DNA from 2 places in the Desulfitobacterium sp. THU1 genome. Region 1 is predicted to be linked to the other one. Evidence: riboswitches for the same ligand, from Rfam matches in the RefSeq annotation. Region 1 holds a riboswitch; the other holds the start of a gene.

The links. A riboswitch is a leader RNA that binds a small molecule or an ion and turns the genes downstream of it on or off. The one in region 1 is predicted to bind lysine.
Region 2: linked by a shared signal. The riboswitch ahead of AAC978_RS04450 (transporter substrate-binding domain-containing protein) and the one ahead of lysA (diaminopimelate decarboxylase) in region 1 are both predicted to bind lysine.

What each region holds. Positions count from the first base shown of each region.
Region 1 covers NZ_JBBWUA010000005.1:147,891-154,675, forward strand. The annotation lists gene rnk (nucleoside diphosphate kinase regulator) at 170-586, shown strand; gene AAC978_RS07105 (glutamine--tRNA ligase/YqeY domain fusion protein) at 621-2,279, shown strand; gene ybaK (Cys-tRNA(Pro) deacylase) at 2,515-3,006, opposite strand; gene AAC978_RS07115 (sulfite exporter TauE/SafE family protein) at 3,181-3,984, shown strand; lysine riboswitch at 4,046-4,222, shown strand; gene lysA (diaminopimelate decarboxylase) at 4,419-5,669, shown strand; gene gdhA (NADP-specific glutamate dehydrogenase) at 5,793-6,785, opposite strand, start outside.
Region 2 covers NZ_JBBWUA010000003.1:132,443-150,755, reverse strand. The annotation lists gene AAC978_RS04480 (sensor histidine kinase) at 1-795, opposite strand, end outside; gene AAC978_RS04475 (response regulator transcription factor) at 785-1,480, opposite strand; gene AAC978_RS04470 (DUF2680 domain-containing protein) at 1,712-2,173, shown strand; gene AAC978_RS04465 (uracil-DNA glycosylase) at 2,315-2,989, opposite strand; gene AAC978_RS04460 (ABC transporter substrate binding protein) at 3,117-6,023, shown strand; gene AAC978_RS04455 ((deoxy)nucleoside triphosphate pyrophosphohydrolase) at 6,053-6,457, shown strand; lysine riboswitch at 6,506-6,687, shown strand; gene AAC978_RS04450 (transporter substrate-binding domain-containing protein) at 6,806-7,660, shown strand; gene AAC978_RS04445 (amino acid ABC transporter permease) at 7,808-8,572, shown strand; gene AAC978_RS04440 (amino acid ABC transporter ATP-binding protein) at 8,589-9,326, shown strand; gene AAC978_RS04435 (ABC transporter ATP-binding protein) at 9,449-11,284, opposite strand; gene AAC978_RS04430 (manganese efflux pump MntP) at 11,761-12,321, shown strand; gene AAC978_RS04425 (ferritin-like domain-containing protein) at 12,466-12,951, shown strand; gene AAC978_RS04420 (pyridoxal phosphate-dependent aminotransferase) at 13,094-14,287, shown strand; gene AAC978_RS04415 (cell wall-binding repeat-containing protein) at 14,373-14,522, shown strand; gene AAC978_RS04410 (DegV family protein) at 14,748-15,686, shown strand; gene AAC978_RS04405 (ABC transporter substrate binding protein) at 15,862-18,313, shown strand, end outside.

The DNA of each region.
Region 1 (6,785 bases):
AATTGCGCTTGCATATAATATTTACTTATTTTAGGAAATGGTATATAATAAAAGACAATTCAACATTCCCTTTTTTTCGAAAAATATATAACCATTATTAGCGGCTATCTGGCGATAGTCGCTCTATATTTATCACAAGTGATCACAAGAAAAGGAAGGTTCAGGAGAAATGAGAAGGAAAATTAGTATCACAGCCGTTGATCAGGAGCGTCTCTTAAAGCTTATCAATAAGGAAAGAGAGTTTGGTAGCGCTAAAAACCAGGATTATTTAAAAAACCTTGAGCAGGAATTGAATAATGCGGATGTGGTATCCTCAGCAGAGATTCCTCGTGATGCCATTACTATGAATACCCAAGTAACGCTTAAGGATATGGAGTCCGGAGAAGAGACTACATATACCTTGGTTTATCCTGAAGATGCTGATTTATTGGAAGATAAAATTTCCGTCCTTGCCCCTGTGGGGACGGCTATACTTGGTTATCGCCAAGGGGATACCATTGATTGGAAAGTCCCTGATGGTGTGGTTCGCCTCAAAGTCGAAAAGATTGTTTATCAACCTGAGGCTGCCGGAGACTATGATTTATAAGCCTTAGAACATTCTACAGGAAAGGTTGATATCCATGGACAATGATAATAAATCGTCCAATTTTCTACGCCACATTATTCTTGAGGATCTACGAACAGGAAAAGTGGATCAAATCTATACACGATTCCCCCCCGAACCTAATGGATATTTACATATTGGACATGCAAAATCTATTTGCTTAAACTTTGGTTTAGGTGACGAGTTCAAAGGGAAGACCAACCTGCGTTTTGATGATACGAACCCCGTGAAGGAAGATACGGAATATGTCGAGTCGATTAAAGAAGATGTGAAGTGGCTGGGATTTGAATGGGATAATCTCTTCTTTGCTTCAGATTATTTCGAGGAGATGCACAAACGAGCAGTGCTCTTAATTAAGAAGGGCAAGGCCTTTGTCTGTGATCTATCAGCAGAGGAGATGCGGAAAAACCGCGGCACCTTGACGGAACCCGGCCAAGAAAGCCCTTATCGCAATCGCAGTGTCGAGGAGAATCTCGACTTATTTGAAAGAATGCGGCAAGGGGAATTTAAGGACGGGGAAAAGGTTCTCCGGGCGAAAATTGATATGTCCTCCCCGAACATCAACATGCGTGATCCTGTGCTGTATCGGATTGCTCATGCCAGCCATCATAATACAGGGGATACCTGGTGCATTTATCCTATGTACGATTATGCTCATCCCTTAGAGGATGCTATCGAAGGAATTACTCATTCCATTTGCACCTTGGAATTTGAGGATCATCGTCCTCTCTATGACTGGGTGGTTCGGGAATGTGAGATGGAAAATGTCCCCCATCAATATGAATTTGCCCGCTTAAATATGACGAATACTGTGATGAGCAAACGTAAATTAAAACAGCTGGTGGATGACAAGGTTGTTGATGGTTGGGATGACCCTAGAATGCCAACGATCTCAGGATTGCGACGTCGGGGCTATACTCCGGAAGCCATTCGCGCCTTTGCTCAAGCGATCGGGGTTGCCAGATCGGAAAGTGTCGTCGATTCCAAAATGTTGGAGCACTTTATTCGCGAGGATCTGAAGCTCAGAGTACCTAGGCCTATGGCAGTAATCAGACCCTTAAAGGTCGTCATCACCAATTACCCAGAAGGTCAAGTGGAGATGCTAGACGCCGATAACAATAAAGAGAATCTGGAGATGGGTAAACGCCAAATTCCTTTCTCCCGTGAAATCTATATTGAGCAAGAGGATTTTATGGAGAATCCTCCGCCAAAGTACCATCGACTCTATCCGGGCAACGAGGTTCGCTTAATTGACGCTTACTTCATCAAGTGTGAAGAGGTCATTAAGGATGAGGCAGGCACGATTATCGAGATTCGTTGTACCTATGACCCGGAAACGAAAAGTGGTACCGGCTTTGCCGGACGTAAGGTAAAGGGGACCATTCATTGGGTAGAAGCTACTCAGGCAGTTCCTACTGAGTTTCGCCTTTATGACGCCTTGATTCTTGATGATGAGGAAGAAGAGGAAGGAAAAACCTTCTTGGATTATCTCAATCCGGACTCTTTGGAGATCTTACAAGGATTTGTTGAGCCCTCTATGAAAGAGGCAAGGCCTCAGGATAAGTTCCAATTCCCCCGTCATGGTTACTTCAACGTGGATCCGAAATATACGACTCCCGAAAAGTTGGTTTTTAACCTCATTGTTTCTCTGAAGAGCTCCTTTGTGATCAAATAAGGTAGCGTGCTGAGGATTAATCGGGGAAAGTCGGTATAACTCATTGTTGAGCCTACACGATATTAGAGGGGCGTTGCTTAGCGAAGAATACTTCGTTAAGCAACGCCCCTTTGTGCGTGCTTATTTCTCGTTGTAGAGGATCATAACGTAATGCTCCAAGAAGGCTTTCCATTGAATCTCAACAATTTCATTGCACTCCTATCCTCCCCTTAGGGGCTGGTCAGCAGCCCTGCTTTTAGTCGAATGTCGTGGAATGATGCGCGATGGGACCCACTTGTCCTTGGGTAGCTTTAAGCAAATCTTGGGCACGAGCATAGATTTGCAGTCCCCGTGTCCCAGCGCTGATAGCAATTTTCTCGTGCAGCAGAATATCTTCCTGAAAAAATACTGGATACTTCTTCTTGGTTCCTAAGGGCGATACACCACCGCGGATATAACCGGTCAAGGGCTGAACTTCTTTGAGAGCAACAACTTCAACTTTTTTGTTGCCACTTACTTGCGCTAAAGCTTTAAGATTGAGCTCATAATGAGCGGGGATACAAGCCACAAGAATGCCTGTTTTATCCCCTCGCGTGACGAGTGTTTTATAGATTAATTCCGGAGACATGCCAACCTTTTGGGCAACAGTGGTGGCAGAGAGGTCTGCCTCATCCACTTCATAAGGCATCAGTTCATAAGGTATGCCGGCTTGATCGAGGATCCGAGCGGCATTGGTTTTCTGGGCCATACAACGTCACCTTTCTTATTGTCGGAAAAATAGATTAGAAAAGTTCTTCTGCACTTACTATAGGAAAAGCTGTGGACGCTTGTCAAGTGATGACTTGACTAGACAAGCTGACTATTTCTCGTTATGATAGCTAAGATAATTAAAAAAGTAGTCTGTGTCGAAGAAGGTGTAGTTTTGGAGCTATTATCAATAGAGTTATGGCTGATGATGAGCGGAATTATCTTCTGTGCGACCTTTACTCAAGTTTTAACCGGTTTTGGCTTTGGACTGGTTGCAGTTCCCCTACTCTTATTTATCTTACCAAGCCAACAAGCACTTTTAGCAGGAATGATCTTATCCATGCTATCTTCGGCCATGCAAGGGGTGCAAATGCGTCACTTAGCTCGCTGGGATTTAATTTTTCGGCTTCTGCTGTTTAGTATTCCGGGGCTCGTCCTTGGTATTATCTTAAGTGAGTATATAAACGGACTATATATCAAAGGAATCGTCGGTAGTGTGCTCATAAGCTATGTGGGGTGGCAGTGGTTTAGATTAAAAACGCCTCCTTCAGAAGCCGCTACTGCAGACGAATCGGATGGAGCCGATCAAGGTCTCAAGACCTTCTCCCTAGTATTTATCCTCGTGGCTTTGTCTTCGGGACTACTTAATGGCTTGGCAGCTATTCCCGGTCCCCCCATCGTCGCGTTACTCATCAAATATTTAAAAAAGGATGCCTTCCAGGCCACGACCGTCAATTTTTTCTTTTTGCAATACGCTATGACATCTATCTCCAAAGCTGTTCTTTTTCAAGGGAACTTCACGTTTCCCTTTGCTGTCTTGCTGGCCAGCATGATTTTAGCTATTGTACTCGGCTATCTTATTGGACAGCCCATTCGAAAGCGTATCAATGAAGATCAGTTTAAAAAAGTTGTCTACGGACTGCTTTTGATTATTGGCTTAACATCAGTTGGCGAGCCAATATTTACACTATTGAATTAATGACAATGCTGCTATTGACAGGTGATGAGTCTTGTTCCATAATATAAAGATAATTCATAAAGTGAATGATAGAGGTGCAGTGGATTAAGAGTAATTATCCCGAGCTGGTCAGGCTATGACGGATAATGAAAGGAATCATTGCCGAAGCGTGGGGTCAAGGACAAAGGGCCTTTTGCTGGTCTTCCATTGAAGAAATGTAAGACTGTCACCGAAATCTCGGTGGAGTGCTATCTCGTGAAGTTAGAGGTGAAAGCTATCTTTTGCCTTTAGAAACGGTTACGAGCGGACTCGTAACCGTTTTTTAACTATCAGACTTCTATGCAGCCTAGGCAACACCACTTGCTGAGTCGAAAGTCTTGTCTGGGTCGAGGAGCCTACTCACATAGGTCGCAATAGTAGTAACGTTCATATACTAGGATTAGGAGGGTTGTCAAATGGCAGTAAAGAATTTGCCTTTTAGCCAAGAACAATTAATGAAGATTATCGAGCAGTTTGGAACGCCTTTTCATATTTATGACGAGCAGGCCATTCGACTAAATGCCCGGAGACTACAAGCAGCCTTTGCTTGGGCGCCGGAGTTTAAGGAGTACTTTGCAGTCAAAGCTCTTCCCAATCCCCATATCCTTAAGATTCTTCGGGAAGAAGGCTTTGGGGCCGATTGTAGTTCCATGGCTGAGCTGATTTTAGCTGAGGCGGCTCGCATCACTGAGGAGAACATTATGTTCACCTCCAATAACACTCCGGCTGAAGAATACGTAAAGGCTAAGGAATTATGGGCGATCATTAACCTTGATGACATCACCCACATTGATTATCTGGAAAAGCATGCGGGACTACCGGAAGTGATTTCTTTCCGCTATAACCCCGGGTCATTGCGAGCAGGTAATGCTATTATCGGGAATCCCGAGGATTCCAAGTATGGCTTAACGAAGGAGCAATTGTTCCAAGCTTATGAAATTGTCCGTGATAAGGGCGTCAAGCGTTTTGGCCTGCATACCATGATTATATCCAACGAGCTTAAGCCAGAATTCTTCATTGAGACAGCAGAAATGATGTTTGACTTAGCCATTGAATTAAAAGAGAAGCTGGGCATCCGTCTGGAGTTTGTTAATTTTGGTGGCGGTATTGGTATCCCCTATCGCCCGGAGCAAGAACCGGTCGATTTGGAGTATATCGGCGAGGGGGTAAGGAAAGCTTACGAGGAAAGGATTATCCCCAATAGCTTAGATCCTTTGCGCATTTGCTTGGAATGTGGGCGGATGGTGACCGGACCCTATGGTTATCTGGTAACACAGGTAGTGCATAAAAAAGAGATCTATAAGGATTATGTGGGTGTAGATGCCAGCATGTCGGACCTGATGCGTCCAGGTATGTATGGAGCCTACCATCATATCACCGTCGTGGGAAAAGAGAATCTGTCCAAGGATCATATTTACGATGTGGCAGGGGCCTTATGTGAGAATAACGATAAGTTTGCTGTGGATCGGGAGCTTCCTCAAGTGGAGATTGGCGATACACTTGTCATCCATGATACAGGTGCCCACGGGCATGCCATGGGCTTTAACTATAACGGTAAGCTTCGTCATGCAGAGTTGTTGCTGCAGACGGATGGCAATGTAAAAATGATTCGCCGGGCCGAGACTCTGGATGATTATTTTGCCACCTTGGACTTTAGCGATCTTTGAACCAAATCAGTTCAGTGATAAAAGGAAACGTGCCTGGAATTAAAAATAACCTGCTTCAAGGAGTTAATACTCCTTATGAAGCAGGTTTTCTTGTAGGCATAAACACAGTGTTGTTCTGAGGTGTTATACGGCGCCTTGAGCCTTCATTGCTTCAGCGACCTTCAAAAAGCCAGCGATATTGGCTCCGGCCACTAAGTTACCTTCGAAGCCATATTCGGCAGCTGCTTTGCTGGCATTATGGTAAATGTTGACCATAATGTCTTTCAATTTGGCATCCACTTCTTCAAAGGTCCAAGAATATCTCATGCTGTTTTGGGACATTTCCAGAGCGGACACTGCCACCCCACCGGCATTGGATGCTTTACCCGGTGCAAAGATAACTTTGTTCTCATGAAAAACGTCAACAGCTTCCGGAGTGGAAGGCATATTGGCCCCTTCGCCCACGGCATAGCAACCATTTTTAATCAGAAGCTCAGCAGCTTCTCTATCCAATTCATTTTGGGTGGCACAAGGTAGAGCAACATCGCAAGGAATAGACCAGATGCCGGCACAGCCTTCATGGTATTCAGCCGAAGGATGCTGGGATACATAGTCCTTAATCCGCTTCCTCTCCACTTCCTTCAACTGGCGAACCGTATCGAGGTGAATGCCGTCTCGATCGTAGATATAGCCGTTAGAATCACTCATGGCGACGACCTTAGCCCCGAGCTCGTTGAGCTTTTGCACGGCGTAGATAGCAACATTTCCGGAACCGGAAACAACCACGGTAGCACCGGCAAAGGTCTTATCGACGGCTTTGAGCGCCTCTTCCATGAAGTAAACTAAGCCGTAGCCTGTTGCTTCGGTGCGGGCTAAGCTTCCGCCAAAGGTTAACCCTTTGCCGGTGAGAACACCTTCGTATTTATTGGTGATCCGTTTATATTGTCCAAACATATAGCCTACTTCGCGACCGCCGACCCCGATATCCCCAGCGGGTACGTCAGTATCTGCGCCAAGATAACGATAAAGCTCAGTCATGAAGCTTTGGCAGAATCTCATGATTTCTCCTTCGGATTTCCCCTTTGGATCGAAATCACTACCGCCTTTACCTCCGCCAATAGGTAAGCCTGTCAGGGA
Region 2 (18,313 bases), on a different contig from region 1:
ATCCTTTTGCTGAACACCGGTCTTGGCCTCATAGTCCCCGTTAGCCAATTGCAGAGTAGACTTTTTCATACGGTTCAAGGGTTTCGTAAAGGTGTATGCTAAGAGTATGGAAAGGAGAAGAGAGAGGAGGAGTGCTACCCCGATGCTCAGGGCCAAAATCCCCGCCCCCTGTCGAAGAGCCACCTTTGTCCCTTCAATAGGTGAATGGAGAAGCAAAGCTCCGACGACTTTATCTCCGGATTTGATGGGGGCACCTACAGTTAAGGTAGGAGTAGTAAGAAGTGAGCTAAACCCTTCACTAAAGGTGGTTCTCCCCAGGAAAACCTCTTTAACAACCTGATTGGCGTCAGCCGGTAGATCAGCGTAGTTAATCTGCCGGTTAGTCATATGGCCGATGGTCATTAGTTGAAGAGATTCATCCACGATCCAGACATCTGCCATGGCAATCTCATCCAAGAATTGGAGGTAAGAGCTATAGCCACCCATACCGGAAATCATGCCACCCATTCCGCCCATGCCCATACCGTTCATCATACCACCACCCATACCCCCCATGTTGCCCATACCGTTTCTTCCGGTCTCGTTGCTACGGGTTTCGGTGGAGATATTAGAGTCGCTTAATAAGGTTGACAGGGTTCCAGCTATGGAGGTTGCGCGTTTTTCCATTTCAGTTTGGTGTAGCTGAACAGTTTGGTCCTTGAACAAGGACATAAACACACTGCCGATAATCAGTGAGAAAAGGAGCAGGCTCATGGAAAAATAAAGGGTGAGTTTAAGAGCGATTTTATTCTTCATAGTTTTTTTCCTCGAATTTGTAGCCTACGCCCCAAATAGTCTTTATCTCCCAGTTTTCATGGGGGAAGGAATCCAGTTTGGACCGCAAACGTTTAATGTGGGAATCCACGGTACGAATATCGCCAAAGTAGTCGTAACCCCAAACGCTATTGAGGAGATTATCACGAGAGAATACTTTGTTGCTGTTCGAAGCAAGAGTCCAGAGAATTTCGATTTCCTTCTTTGTTAAAGAGACGGGGTGTTGGTCTATTGTTACGATATAGTCGTCTAGATTGATCAGTAGATTAGCAAAGGTTAAGATTTGCTTTTTTTGCCCGTCCGTCTGACTGATTCTGCGTAGAATGGCCCGTACTCTCGCCATGACCTCACCGGGAGAAAAGGGTTTGACAATATAGTCATCGGCTCCAATATCCAGACCCATGATTCTTTCAAAATCTTCGCCCCGGGCAGTGATCATGATGATCGGGACGTTAGAGGTCTTGCGAATTTCTCGGCATACCTCAAAACCATCGATTTTGGGCATCATTACATCTAATAGGACCAAGTCGGGCTGAAGCTTATGAAAAAGCTCCAGAGTATCATATCCATCCCAAGCAATATGAGGCTGGTAGCCCTCTTTTTTAGCGTATTCTTCTAATATCGAGGTAATTTGTTTATTATCATCGGCAATTAATAATGTCAACATAATGATCCTCCTAAGTATCGATATCCTATTTTACCATAGGATTGTAAAAATACCTGTGACAAAAGTATGTCATTTGCTAAGGAGATAAAGTTTTAAAATATAATACTTTTTGCCCAAAAAAGACATAGTTATGCCATAAACTTTGGTTACTCTATAAGCAAAGGTTCAGACGTAAGGATTTTTGAATCTCACGGTGGGTAGTCATCGGACAACTAATTAGGAGGTATGAAAATGACAAAGTTCAAAAAGGCAATTCTAATCGGAGCCATCGTGCTCGGGGTTGGGGCGACTTCCTCAACAGTCTTAGCTGCTTCAAACTACAAAAATCCAGCAGAGGCCTTGGCGGGTATCACTGGAAAAACAGTAGAAAGCGTACTTACCGAGCAATATCAAACTGGCAAGAGCTTTGGAGCCATTGCCGACGAAGCGGGTAAACTTGATGAGTACCAAAAAGAAATTTTAGAAATGAAAAAGGATACTTTAGCACAAAGAGTTCAATCAGGTGATCTGACACAACAAGAAGCAGATCGTATAATTACAGCCGTTGAACAGAATCAAGGATATTGCTACGGCGATGGTTATGGTAGAGGCCGTGGCGGAATGATGGGCTACGGTTATGGTGGCATGATGGGTCGTGGCCAAGGCGGCGGATGCGGTGCCTGGGGAGGATTCGGTTACAACCAGACTAGATAATAGGTTAGAGTAGAGAGTAGCCTGGATAGGCAGAGGAAACATTTTTAAAGACTATAATAGTTGTGTAAAAAGCCAGACTGTAAGGAATATGTCCTTGCAGTCTGGCTTTGCTGTACTATACAATCCTCTGTTGCTATTTGATCAGATATTATCTATCTGCCAGTCAATCGGTTTCTTTCCTAGTGAGAATAAAAAGTCATTGGTCTTGGAAAAAGGTTTGCTGCCGAAGAAGCCGGCATAGGCCGATAAAGGACTGGGGTGAACTGACTTGATAATGCAATGTTGAGACTTGTTGATAAGAGCTTGCTTTGCTTGGGCATTTTTACCCCAAAGAATAAACACAACTGGGTCTTCTCGCTCGTTCAAGAGCGCTATGACTTTATCAGTAAACAGATGCCAGCCGATCTGACTGTGAGAATTAGCCTCACTGGCACGCACTGTCAGGGAAGTATTAAGAAGGAGGACGCCTTGATCGGCCCACTTTTTGAGATAACCGTTGTTCGGGATGGCGCAGCCAAGATCGCTTTGTAATTCTTTATAGATATTTTGCAAAGAGGGCGGCGCAGGAACACCAGGTTTGACAGAAAAACTTAAGCCATGGGCTTGGTTAGGGCCATGGTAAGGATCTTGCCCTAAGATAACGACCTTCACCCCATGATAAGGTGTAAAGTGCAAGGCATTAAAAATATCATACATATCCGGATAGATAGTTTTTGTGCGGTATTCGTCAATTAGAAATTGTCTTAGGCGCAGATAATAGTCTTGGTTAAATTCATCTTTAAGCAATTCATGCCAATCATTCTTTAATATTTGCATTTTCATCACCATTACTCATTATAACATATAAGTATTCGCATATTTTTCAGAAATTTCTAGAATATATTTTTAAATTAATTGTGTCTATTAAGGAAATATAGTATAAATAATAGAGGGAGGCATGTGGATGAGAAACGACAGAAAAAACTTAACTAAAAAAATAACAATCATCCTCGCCTTGATTTGTTTTACAATAGGGGCCAGTACCAGCATTTATGCTCAGGATGATCCGCGGGTTTTATTCATTAGCTCTTATTCTCAGAACTATAATTCTGTTCCCGATCAGATAGCAGGAATTCATGAGGCACTGGATCCCCATCGGATTCTATTAGACATCGAATATATGGATACCAAACGGTTTGACACTCAAGAACATATCGATAACTTCTATGCCTCGTTGCAATATAAACTAAAGGTTCTGGATCCCTATGATGCCATCATCGTGGGCGATGATCAGGCACTTGAATTTGCCACGACCCATCAAAAAGATCTTTTTGATGAACTACCCATCATCTTTTTAGGGATTAATGATGTAAACCGTGCTGAAAAGGCTGCTCAGAATGAGTATATAACAGGTGTCATCGAAATTACCCCTTATAAAGAGAATATTGAACTGGCTTTGAAGTTTAATTCGAATGTCAAACGGGTCATCGGGATTTTGGACAACAGCATTACAGGAGCCGGTCATAAGGACCAGTTCTATGGTGCAGTAGGCTATTACCCGAGTCTTCGCTTTGAGGATATTAATACATCCGAATATACCTACGAAGAATTGGCGGAAATCTTTCAAGGGATACAAGATGACTCTATCATTTTGTATTTAGATATGCATCATGATAGGACTGGGGAATATAAGACCATCGAAGAAGCTGCGGCCTTTATTAGTGAGAATACCTATGTTCCGGTGTATCGGCCATCTATAGGTGGGGTAGGGCAAGGTATAGTAGGAGGAATCCAGATCTCCTATCAAGAGTCCGGAAAGATTGCTGGAGATATGGTTTTGCAGGTTTTAGCTGGAACGCCCATTGAGACAATTACCATGATTGATAAAAGCCCTTATTATCCAATTTTTGATTATCAAGTGCTGCAGAAATTTAACATGGATAAAGGCTTGGTCCCTCATGATGCGGTTCTTATAAATAAGGAAGTTAGCTACTTTGAGGAACATCTTTACTTTATCTTGGGCATCTTTGGAGTATTAATTGTTATGCTGATCATTAGTACTTTGCTGGGGCTGGATAATCTAAGACATCGATCCATGCAAAGGAAGCTGAAGGAAAGCAATGAAGAGCTTTCCGCTACATATGAAGAATTAGCGGCTACTGAAGAAGAGCTGCGTTTTCAATATCAGGTTATTGAAGAAAATGCCCGAAGGAATGAGCTCTTAAATCAGAAATACGAGCATGCTATCAATAGTACGAATAGTGTTGTTTGGGAAGTGAATCTACAGACTCGGAAGGTATATTTTTCTGAAAACATCAATAACCTATTCTCTTTACCTCTTCATTCCATGGGGAATATCGATCGGGTTATGAGAAGGTTTTTAACTGGTGACACGATACGAGGAATAGATGAGGAAATCCAAGCCTATCTTAGCAAAAAGAAGAACGAAATCAACCTTCAGGTTCCTCTTAGAGCTGGGAGCCTAACCAAATGGATTAAGATTCAAGGGAAAGCCATAAGTGGAGATCAAGAACAGTTACTACTGTATGGCATTTTAACTGATGTGACCGTAACGAAGCTGCAAGAAGAGTATATCGATCAGCTTGCTCACAATGATTATCTAACCGGCTTGCCAAATCGCATGTCCTTTATGAATAAATTGATGGAAGAAACCCAAAATGGGAATCCTTTAATCATCATCTTTATGGATATTGATAATTTCAAGGAAATTAACGATACCCTTGGCCATGTTTGGGGAGATAAGGTACTGCGCGCCGTAGCGCAAAGATTGTCCGAGAACGCTTGCCAAGGTATGTTTATCTCGCGGTTTGGCGGCGATGAGTTTCTGGTCCTAAGTAGCAACGGAGGTGGGAGTGTCGAGGGATGTATAAAGCATATCCGAGAAATCTTTGCCCAACCCATCCTTATCGATAACACTGAATTTAATATTAAGTTTAGTATAGGAATAACCCGTTTCCCAGAAGACAGTACGGATATTCATCAATTGATTATGAACGCTGATACGGCTTTATATCACGTGAAGAGAAACGGGAAAAACAATCATATGTTCTATAATCAAGAGATGCAAAAAGAGCTTCGCAATAAATCTGAGGTTGAAGGGATTCTCCGTAAATCCCTCCAAGAAGATGGCATCTATCTCCTCTATCAACCACAGGTTAATGTAAAGACGGGTGAAGTGGAGAGCTTTGAAGCATTAGCTCGATTGAAGAATCACGCGATTCCGCCCAATGTTTTCATTCGGATTGCTGAGGAGTCGGACTTGATTTGTCAGATTGGTAGAGCTGTGACCATAAAAGCCATCCAGCAGTTAGCAAGCTGGCGAGACAAGGGACATCCGAGAAAAAGGATCTCGATAAACTTTTCCAGCAAACAGATGCGAGATAAGGAATATCTTGCCTTCCTCGTTGAGACTCTTAAAGAATACAATCTTAATGGCCAGTATGTAGAACTAGAGATCACAGAAAGTATCTTATTGGAGGAAACAAATCTCACCCTAGAGTTTTTAGAGCAGGTAAAAAGCATGGGGATAAGTATCGCCTTGGACGACTTTGGCACAGGCTTCTCTTCAATCAATTATCTTACCTATATTCCGGTGGACAAGGTGAAATTAGATAAGACCCTGTGCGACAAGTTCCTAAACTCGGGTAATACGAAAGTTATCGATAGCATTATCGCTTTGGCTCATGGTCTTAACTTAGTGATTACTGCTGAGGGTATTGAAGAAGAATGGCAGTACGAGCGGTTGAAAGCTAGCGGTTGCGATATGATTCAAGGTTATCTCTTCAGCAAACCTCTAGAATCCGATCAAGCAGATCAAATCTATGACATAAACTTTTTTCAATTTGACTAAGCAAAAGCAAGTCGAGATGAGGATAGAGCATGAAAGATGTGACGGCAGCGATTATGTTCCGAGATAATCAAGTATTCATTGCCCGCCGAGCTCCTGGTGAGAAACATGCGGGAGGCTGGGAATTTCCGGGTGGCAAAGTAGAAGTAGGGGAATCTCCTGAAGAATGCTTAAGACGTGAGCTCCTAGAGGAGTTTGGGGTCGAGGTGGAGGTTAAAGAATTTGTAATGGAAAGTATCTACACCTACACTCAAGGGTCAATCCGCTTGTTAGCTTACATGGTCAATATCCTTAATGGTGAGCCTCAGCTTAGGGTTCATGATTGCTATGAATGGGTGAACACAGGTGAGCTTCTAGATTATAATTTGCTTCCGGCTGATGTGCCCATTGCCCATAAGTTGACTCAGATTAAACTTTGTAGGGCGGTTGACAGATAAGTTCTAGTATTGTAGACTTAACATAATTTCATATACACCTCACTTTTTGGGTGGGGTAGAGGCGCGATGTTTATTAGTCCTTTTTGGAACGGGAGCAGTGATGATACTAAGGAGAAGGAAATATCGCCGAAGCTAATAATACGCTCAGTATTGTCTGCTGGGTCTGCAGTGAATAACTGCAGGACTGTCTTAATAAACGTCCCAGTTTATTGAGTTGTGCTATCTCGACGGGGGAAATGAGGGGTATTTAAGCAACATGTTTTTTGCGACCTGAGCTCCGCCTCAGGTCTCATTTATTTTTGTCAACAAATTATTAAAAGAAGGATGTAAGAAGGAGAGGGTTCATCAATGAAGAGAAAATTATCATTATTGGTTGCAGTAGTCTTATCGACTATGCTGCTAGCTACAGGTTGTGGCGCCAGTAGCGATCAAAAAGCTGGGGACACTAAGGCCCCTGCGGGTTCAGAAAAGGGAGTATTCAGAGTAGGTCTTGAAGCAGGCTATGCTCCTTTTAACTGGACACAAATGGATGCTGCTAATGGTGGGGTGAAAATTGATGGTAGCGCTGAATATGCTGGTGGCTACGATGTGGAAATCGCCAAAAGAATTGCTGAAGGCTTAGGCAAAGAGCTGGTCATCGTTAAAACCGAATGGGATGGGCTTGTGCCATCATTAACCTCGAATAAAATAGATGCTATTATTGCGGGGATGTCTCCCACCGCGGATCGCAAAGAAACTATCGACTTCTCCGATATCTATTATCAATCAGATCTTATTATGGTCGTTAAGAGTGGCAGTCCTTTTGAGAATGCTAAATCAATTCAAGATTTTAAAGGTGCTAAAATCACTGCCCAGCTCAACACCTTCCACTATAGTGTTATTGACCAAATCAATGGTGTCGTTAAAGAAACAGCCATGGATAACTTCCCAGCTATGCGAGTAGCTTTAGAATCCGGCATGATTGATGGATATGTTTCAGAGCGTCCCGAAGGAGTTAGTGCTCAAGCAGCCAATAGCAACTTTAAAATGGTAGAGTTCACAGAAGGGTTCCAAACCTCGGCTGAAGATACAGCTATTGCTGTAGGAGTCGCTAAAGGAAGCGAGCTCACAGTAAAAATAAATGAAATCTTAAAGGGTATCTCTGAAGATGATCGGATCAAGATCATGGATGAAGCTATTAAGAATCAGCCCGCAGCAAACTAAGCATAATTTCTAAATATTTTTGTGCTACTGCGAATAATACGTTATAAAACCGGCTACATTTCATGCAGTCGGTTTTATACTTTGCTAATTATGATTTGGATCTGACACCCCGTTTTTTGAGGCTCATAGTATTTAAGGAGGAAAATAATGAGTTTAGAGTGGATTATCCGAATATTATCCGAGAATTGGCCTATGTTCCTTCGTGGAGCGGGTATTACTCTCTTGATCTCCATTACAGGAACATTAATCGGGTCGGCCATTGGCCTGATTATCGGTGTTATTCGAACGATACCTAGTCCGGAACGAGGACTTAAGCGAATACTTCTTAAAGTAGTCAACGGAATTTTAGGTTTTTATATTGAATTTTTCCGAGGCACGCCAATGATCGTGCAAGCGATGGTTATCTATTATGGATCTGCCTTGGCTTTTGATATTCATATGAATAAGTTATTTGCGGCAATCTTCATCGTTTCGATTAATACAGGGGCCTATATGTCGGAGATTGTACGGGGCGGAATTATATCTATTGATAAAGGACAATTTGAAGCAGCTCATGCCATCGGTATGAATCACTTTCAGACGATGTTCAACGTGGTCTTACCTCAGGTGATTCGCAATATTCTTCCGGCTACCGGGAATGAATTTGTAATCAACATTAAAGACACCTCAGTTCTTAACGTAATCGCCGTCACAGAGCTTTATTTCCAAACGAAGTCCATTGCCGGCAACAATTTTAGATACTTTGAATCTTTCTTAGTAGCCTGTGTTATTTACTTTATCATGACCTTTACAGTTACCCGTATTCTCCGTTACATTGAAAGAAGAATGGATGGACCGGAAAGCTACATTATGAATCAAATGCAGGTGGAAACACCTGAAGATATGCTACGGCGTACTCAAAATAATAAGTGAGGAAGGAGGGGTAACCATGGAAAAAGTTATTGAAATACAACATTTAAGCAAATCCTTCGGTGCCAATGAGGTGTTAAAGGACATCGATTTTTCAGTAGACAAGGGAGAAGTGGTTTGCATCATTGGCTCCTCCGGCTCGGGTAAATCGACCCTGCTACGCTGCATTAACCTCCTAGAGAAACCCAGCGGTGGTCAAATCATCTACAAAGGGGAAAACATTCTGGATGACCAACACGATATCTATAAATACCGTCAAAAGTTAGGGATGGTCTTCCAGCAATTCAATCTCTTTAATAACCACAATGTATTGAGCAATTGCATGGTTGGGCAAATCAAATTATTGAAGCGCACCAAGGCTGAGGCCGAAGAAGTAGCAATGAAATACCTCAGAGTTGTGGGCATGGATCAATATATCAATGCTAAACCCAAACAATTGTCCGGAGGCCAAAAGCAAAGGGTCGCCATTGCTCGTGCTCTCTCCATGGAGCCGGACGTCATGCTGTTCGACGAACCTACTTCCGCTTTGGACCCCGAGATGGTCGGGGAAGTATTGAAGGTTATGAAGGAACTGGCTGATTCGGGACTGACCATGTTGGTGGTTACCCATGAAATGGGCTTTGCTAAGGAAGTCTCAGACAGAGTCGTTTTTATGGATAAAGGGGTCATCGCCGAAGAAGGATCTCCTGAGCAAATTTTTAATCGCCCTACACAAGAGCGTACGCGAGAGTTTCTAAAACGCACCTTAAATTCTTAAGGTTTAGGCACGTCATATTAGCGTTAGATTCTTCATTTGGTCCTTCACTTAATTCAAAGGGGTCACGATTCAAGCCTTTGATTGCGTAAATAAAACGACCTAGGATGGTATAATTCACCTTCCTAGGTCATTTTGCATTCCTCTAAAGCCACTTTGAATTGTGTCTCATAGAGCTCCTTATAGACCCCTTTCCGGTCCACTAAATCTTCATGACGTCCTTGCTGGACGATTTCTCCATCCAGGAGCACAATGATTTCATCCACGGCCATAATGGTAGAGAGGCGATGGGCGATAATGACACTGGTTCTCCCCTTGAGAATGGGCTCAATGGCTTCCTGTATATGGGACTCACTGATGGAATCCAAGGAAGAGGTCGCTTCATCCATAATCAAGACCTTAGGATTTTTTAAGAGTACTCTGGCAATCGAGAGCCGTTGTTTTTCACCGCCGGATAGTTTTAAGCCACGATTGCCGACCAACGTATCAAAGCCCTCAGGAAGGGTCTGGATAAAATCATAGATATTGGCTTCCTGGCATACTCTGATCAAATCCTCTTCTTCCGCCAATTCGTTGGCATAGAGAAGATTCTCGCGAATGGTTCCATTAAAAAGATAGGTGTCCTGGGAAACCATACCAATATTTTGGCGAAGGAAGGTCAGATCCAGATCTCGGATATCCTGTCCATCGAGGAGCACCTTGCCTGCTGTTGCATCGTACAAACGAGGAATTAAATTGACTAAGGTGGATTTTCCGGTTCCGGAAGGCCCCACAATGGCCACCGACTTGCCCTTTTCTATGGTTATGTTCACATCTTTTAAGACAGGTTTGCCGTCATAATCAAAGGAGACATGGTCAAAGATAATTTTCCCAGTACAGCTCTTGGGGATGATTGCGGTTGGGCTGTTTTTGATCTCGGCTGGGATATCAAAATACTCAAAGATACGCGAAAATAGGGCCAGGGAGCGAATGACATCGACTTGAATCGTCAGGAGGACACCCACCGGGCGATAAAGTCGACCCAAGAGGGCTACAACGACCGTGATATCCCCAACGGTTAGGCCTGAGCCCATCTTAATCATCAGAAAGCCGCCAGTCAGATAGATAATCATCGGTCCCATATTGATAAAGGTGTCAAAGATGACCCGAAAGGACTTACCAACGAGAATCTCGCGAATACTGAGGTGAGTAATTGCTCGGTTGATCATTTCAAATTTCTCATATTCTTTTTTTTCACGGGTAAACAACTTAACTAATAGTTGTCCACTGACACTTAAGGTCTCATTAAAAAGTTGGTTGGAGGCATCGCTGTGCTCTTGCTTGGCCATGGTGATGGACCAGCGGCGATTACCCACCTGATGGGTGGGTAGGATGAAAAGGGGGACAATGATGACACTAACTAGGGCGAGAATCCAGTTTTTTTGGAAAAGGGCGACTAAGGTCGTGATGAGAATAATCGAGTTGCTGACAATCTGTGTCAAAGTTCCCACAATAACGTTCTGAATGCCGTTGATGTCTGTGGTCATGCGCGTGATGATTTCCCCTTGATTGTTGTTGGTAAAGAAACGGTGGGACATTTTTTGCAGATGATCATACATCTGATTTTTCATATCATAGATGATGTTTTGGGCTACCCAAGTCGTGAGATAGCTTTCCAAAACATTAATCATATTGGCAATGACCAAAACGATAAAGGAAAGAAGAATCAATTGTATAAGTAGATTAAAATCTTTTCCAATCAATCCATCATCAATAATTCGACCGGATAATAATGGTGGCAAGAGACCAAGGATGGAAGAGGCTATAATGGCGACGAAAACTAAGGCGAGTCTCGGCCAGTAGGGAAGTAGGTAGCTAAAGATCCGCCGAAGGAAGGCTTTAGTCACCTTAGGACGGTCGCGCTTTTCTTCATCTGTAAGGGGGGTATGTAAGCTTCGCCCAAGGGATTTGCCGGTCCGCATAGAATCCTCCTCGCAAGGTTATATTTAGAGTATCCGCATCATTGTCCTATTGCCATTATAGAGGATTCCATTCTGGATGTCACATTGCAAAAAAGGGATTGCAAAAGCGGTATTGTAAAAGCTCTGCAGAAGGTAGAGGTTGCCAGAAAAATGTTGAAAATCTATGGTTAGATGATATAATAGTTGACAATATGGCGTTTCCATCGGGGAGTAGTTAGCATAGCAGTGCTTTGTGGCAAGTCAACATAATGACTTTCGAGTCTGGCTTGTCTCATAGAAAACCCGACCTCGCCAGCCCCAAATTGATGCATCTCAGAAGGTGGAGTCGCTGGTTGCACATGACCAGGGGGAAAGTATGCAACGCCGTTATGCTTTCCGACAGTATAATAAAACGAGACTCATGGGTAGTTTTAATTAGAGCTACCCATGAGTCTTGTTTTGGCTAGATGAATACAAGGCAGTTAGGAGTATGTTGAATGGGAAATATTGAATTGTTCATCATTGCCATCGGGCTTTCTATGGATGCTTTTGCTGTAGCTATCAGCAAAGGCTTATCCATGCGACGGATGAACTATAAAACAGCATTAATTACGGGGGCCTTTTTCGGAGGCTTTCAGGCATTAATGCCTTTGCTTGGATTTATGCTTGGAACTCGGTTTGAGTCTTATATTACCTCAATTGATCACTGGATCGCCTTTATTCTCCTTTCCATTATTGGTTTCAACATGATCAAGGAATCCCGTGGCCCCTGTGAAGTGATCGAGGACCGGTTTAATCTGAAGGATATGGTGGTGTTATCGCTTGCCACGAGTATTGATGCCCTAGCCATCGGTGTAACCTTTGCCTTTTTGCGAGTGGACATTCTTCCGGCTGTATCTATGATTGGGGTGATTACCTTCATTTTTTCCTTCCTCGGGGTTAAGATCGGCAATGTCTTTGGAGAGTGCTATAAATCCAGGGCGGAATTCTTTGGTGGCATCATCCTCATTCTGATGGGTATTAAAATTCTTCTAGAGCACCTGGGCTTTATGGGCTGATAACCTGCAAGAATTGTAATATGAGAATATTAAGTTTTATGTTATAATTAAAAAAACTAATTTCATGATGTCCAACCTACTTTGGTTGATCATTATGAATTAGATAATTTAGAATTAATTGAATAAAAATGGAGGGATAATCACATGAATGCCTTAGAATTTGCTGTCAAAATGGAACTTGAAGGAGAGCAATATTACAGAGAGCAAGCTGAAATCAACAAAGGAAACAGCTTACATAAAGTTTTTTTGATGCTGGCTGACGATGAGAAAATACATGCGAAGCTGTTGGAAAAGAAAGCTAAGCAATTAGATTATGCCCTAGAACCTAATGAGACTTTGGCCACGGCCAATCACGTCTTTAGCGATAAGGATAGCGTTAGAAACGAAATCAAAGCGTCGCCCAGTCAGATTGATGTTTATCGAGCAGCTTTAGATAATGAAAAGGAAAGCATTGATCTTTATCAAAAATACGCTGCAGAAGCATCAGATGACGAGACGAAAGACTTTTTCAACTACCTAATCCAACAGGAAAAGGAACACTATAGCATCATCGATGAAATAGTCATGTTACTTAGCCATTCGGAGGAGTGGGTGGAAGACGCTGAGTTTGGAGTAAGAAAAGACTATTAGAAAGAGTTAAGTTTAGGAAACCGGAACCGCGCATTTGCCACAAAGCAAATACGCGGTTTTTGTTTCCTAATAATTGCGGTAATCAGGATTTTGGTGCTATGATAGTAGAAATACAGCGATATGAAGAGAAGAGGCGATCTCGATGATTTCTCTAGCAATGAGAGAACAAGTCAAAAGCAGCTCAATTATTCGTGCAATGTTTGAAGAAGGAAAACGCTTAGCGGCGATTCATGGTACTGAAAATGTTTATGATTTTAGTCTGGGTAATCCCAGCGTGGAACCACCGAATGAAGTGAAAGAGGCGATCTTCGAAATTATCAATGAAGAGAACTCTATGGCTGTTCATGGTTATATGAATAATTCGGGGTTTGAGGACGTGAGAGAGGCTATTGCGGATTCTTTGAATCGACGATTCGCTACACAATTTTCATCTGAAAATATTTTGATGACTGTCGGAGCAGCAGGTGGTTTAAATGTAATTATTAAAACCCTTCTAAACCCAGGTGATGAGGTTATTACCTTTGCACCTTTTTTTGGTGAATACCGCAATTATGTGCAAAACCATCAAGGCCAGCTCCTTGTTGTCTCACCAAATACTAAGGATTTTCAGCCCAATCTCGAGGAGTTTAAGGAAAAGATTAACCCAAAGACCAAAGCGGTCCTCATTAATTCTCCTAACAATCCGACCGGGGTAGTGTATTCGGAAGAGACGATCATACGCCTCGCAGATATTCTTCGCGAAAAGCAACATGAATATGGGTCAGAGATTTATCTGATTGCAGATGAACCTTATCGTGAGCTTGCCTATGACCAGGTAGAAGTGCCCTATCTTACTAAGTATTATGAGAACACCATCGTCGGTTATTCCTTTAGCAAATCCCTATCTTTACCCGGTGAGCGGGTTGGTTATTTAGTGATTCCAACCCAAGCAGCAGATTTTAACAACCTAATCAGTGGGGCTAATATTGCGAATCGGATCCTCGGGTTTGTCAATGCACCATCTCTCTTTCAAAGGGTCATTGCGAAGTGCCTCAATGCTCAAGTGAACATTGAAAGCTATAATCAGAACCGGGAACTTCTGTATAATGGATTAGTATCTTTCGGCTATGAATGTATCAAGCCGGAAGGGGCTTTCTACCTTTTTATTAAGACACCATTGGAAAACGATGTTGAATTTTGCAATCTCGCAAAGCAAAAAAATATTCTGATCGTACCGGGTAGCGCGTTTTCTTGCCCGGGGTATGCTAGAATTGCTTATTGCGTACCTTACGCGACCATTGAAAGGGCCTTGCCCGGCTTTAAATCTTTAATAAGTGACATGAAGGGACAGAAATAAGTAACATTTTCGAACGGGAAGTCCATATAAAGCCATTTCAATTGCTACCGGTGAAAACTACCCTGATGCCTTAACGGGTGCTGTCTTGGCGGCGAAGAATAATATCCCTCTTATCCTTGTTAGAGTTAATAGTGCGAAGGAGAATGTGACTGAGTACCTTAATGCTCTTTCCCTTGATAAAGCATTTATTTTTGGCGGGCTGGGAGTTGTTTCAGATCATGTAATCAGGGAGTAAGATGCACTAGCGTGAAATAATAGTACGATATCAATAGCGTGATATTATTAACGTGATATAAGTAGAAAAGAGTGAAGTAAGATCCCCCGAATTCGACCATTCTGGTCCTAAATCGGGGGATTTTTGTATAATAATTTTTAATTATGAAGGAAAAGAGAATAATTTGACGAATTCAGTAAAGGTTCGTTAAAATGCTCACAACCAAACAAAATAGTGGGGGTAAAAATGATTAAAATTGTTGCGGACTCGACTTGTGATTTATCCGATGAAGTGCTTAAAAAATATAATATCGATATTGCTCCTCTCACCATAAATATTGGCGATAAGGATTATCGAGATCGCATTGATATTTCCCCAGATGAATTCTATGGCATGATTGAGGGCCTTGATACCGAACCCAAAACCGCTATGCCGAGCCCGACCGAATATTTAAAGTTTTTTAACCAAGCCATTCAGGACGGTCATACATCGATCCTCTGCATCTGTATGTCTAGCGGGACAAGTGGGGCTTATCAGTCGGCTGTTCTAGCTCGTTCTTACTTTGTTGAAGAACACCCGGCTTATGCTGAGGTCATCCATGTTGTAGATTCTAAGTGTATGAGTCACGGTAGTGGCTGGCTTATTCTCAAGAGTGCCAAAATGAGGGCAGCCGGTGCCAGCTTTGAAGAAATTGTCGAATTTATCGAAAGCAAAAAAACCTACGTAAAGCATTACCTGTCCGTGGATGATCTTGATCATTTAATACGGAGTGGTAGGTTGAGCAATGCCAGTGCTTTCGTAGGTAAGTTGTTGAAGCTCAAGCCAATTATGACCATGAAAAATGGGAAAGGTTCCATCGTAGCCAAAGAACGTGGTCGTAAAAGAGTCCTCGAACACTATGTTTCGGAGTATATAAGGAGAAACGATCCAGATAACACTGACTTTATGATTATCGGCTATACCTCGGATATAACCTATGCAGAAAATCTTAAGCTTAAGCTTGAGAAGGATACGGATTTTCAAGGTGATATTTATATCATGCAAATGGGAGTTGCCGTAGGGACCCATGTAGGCCTAGGTGCACTTTCGATGTTCTTTATGGAAAAAGGAAAACAAAGGGATAATATCTTAATCAATGAAGTTCACGGGCTGGCTGAATTGAAAAATCATTTATTGCGGAAGTGACATGAGAACCCAGACAGAAAAATGTCTGGGTTTTAAAATACCTTTATATTGATAAGTATTATTAAGAAGGAATATGGAGTTCTGTGGAGAATAAAGAATATTTAGAACATTTTTTAGTTATTTAGATTATTTATTTAGATAACTGGAGTGAAAGCATAAAGTGGGGAGGTGCCCTATGAATAAGGTGCTCGACTGGCCTAGTAAAGAGGGAAGAGGTATTGTCATAATCCTTGTCATCATCACTCTGCTCTGGGGTGTTGTACCTTCCTCGGGCTTTGCTGTCCAGGAACCAGTGAACATACTTATTTTGAACTCTTATCATCAAGGATTACAGTGGACGGATGATCAGACAGAAGGGATTTTGAAAAAACTGCATGGTTCAAGCAAACAGATTGTTTATGTTGAATATATTGACTGGAAAAGGTACCCTACAGATGATCATCTTGATAACCTATTCACTAACTATAAGACAAAATATGCAGATAAGGAAATTGATATGCTTTTAACCACCGACGATATTGCTTTGGAATATGCCCTTAAGCATCGGGAAGAGATTTTTTCCAATGCACCGATTGTTTTCAGTGGTGTTTTAAAAAGTAGCGCTGATAAACTATTGCAGGGTCAAGATAGAGTGACAGGTGTCTATGAAAGTCTTGATTCAGAAGGGACCCTTAAACTTGCCTTACAGCTTAATCCGCAATTGATGAATGTTTATATAGTCCATGACCTATCGGAAAGCGGGAGGGCTAGCGGCGATGATGTGATGAAGACCGTCCAAGCGTTGAATTCTTACCAAGGGAAAAATCTAGTAGCATACAGCTTAAGTGCCTTGAGCATCGATGAAATCACTCAAAAGGTAGCGACCCTCGAAAAAGACAGCATTGTTTTGATTGGCTCCTATAGTATCGATAGAGATGGCGGCATTTTCTCACCGGAAACCGCAGCAAGGCAAATTAGTGAAAGTAGCAGTGTTCCGGTCTATTCCCTTTATGAGTTTCTTCTGGATAGCGGAGTCATAGGGGGTAGTCTTGTTAGCGGTCTGCTCCAAGGAGAATATGCTGGTGAGCAGGCTTTAAGGGTTTTAGCTGGTGAAAAGATCGCTGACTTACCGATTTTTGAAGAAGAAACCTTTGTAAAAGGGCTGAATTACAACGAATTAGAGCGTTTTGCTATTCCAAAGTATTTGATTCCTAAAGATAGCATCGTGATTAATAAACCCTTCTCGTTTATGGATACCTATAGAATTTTGGTCTATACCACAAGTGCGGTCTTTATGGTGCTCGTTTTCTTGATCGGGGTGCTTTTAGCTAATGTTCGAAGTCGTAAAAGGGTGGAAAAAAGCTTACGCGCTTCAAACGAAGAAATTTCCGCAATGCATGAAGAACTTACAGCTACCGAGGAAGAACTTCGAAACCACTTCGATGAGTTAGTTAATCATCAGCACCAATTAAAAAAGACTCAAGAGCTCTATCAATTGGTGCTAGATGCGGCAATCGATACTATTTGGGATTGGGATTTGATCTCTGATAAGCGAGTTTTCGCTTCTAGTACCCTTGATGTCCTGGGATATTATGGAGAGGAAATTCAAAGGATAGAGCACTGGATCTCCCTCATTCACCCAGAGGATCTACCGTCCTTTCACCAAAACTTAACAGAGCATCTTACTCTGAAAACCCCAAGATATTTCAGCGATTATCGCATAAAGGATAAAAGCGGGGCCTATAAATGGATCCGCTCCTTTGGCAAAGCGATGTTTGACGAAAGTGGAAAACCCTATCGAATGGTAGGCTCCCATCGTGATGTTTCAATTCTTAAGGAGCAAGAATTAAAGATAGAGCATTTAGCTTATCGTGATTCTCTCACGGGGCTACCCAATCGGGCTAAAATACAAGAGATTATTGAGCGCGAGATAGAAATTGCCCATAAGAATGGGACAAAGTTGGCAATTTTATTTCTGGATGTTGATAATTTCAAAATGATTAATGATTCCTTTGGACATCCCATAGGGGATCGGCTTTTGGTCACAATTAGTCATTGCTTGTCTCAAATTGTCGAGAACAATGTTGTGAGCAGGTTAGCTGGAGATGAGTTTCTAATTTTGATTCGCAATATTTCCGACAAACAGGAAGCCATACAATTTGCTAATAAGATAATGGCAAAATTCGAAAAGGCCCTTAGTGTCGAAAACCAATTGTGTTATGTTTCGGCTAGTATCGGCATTTCCTATTACCCTGATGATGGGGACGACTATGAAGGATTATTAATCAATGCGGATACAGCTATGCATAAAGCAAAGGAAATAGGCAAGCGTCAGATTGTGGTTTTTGATCTGGAAATGAAGAGGGCTGTAGCTGAGAAAGCCGAAATCCAGAACAATTTACGCAAAGCAATTGTTAATAATGAATTTATACTTCATTATCAGCCCCAAGTAGATCCTTTTACAGGAAGAGTCCTTGGCTTAGAAGCGTTAATTCGCTGGCAGAAGGATGATATACTCATTCCCCCCAATAAGTTCATAAGTATCGCTGAAGAAACAGGGTTGATTGTGCCGATGGGGGACTGGGTGCTTCAGCAGGCATGCGTTTTCCTTAGAAAGATGCATGACATGGGCCATCGTGAATTAACAA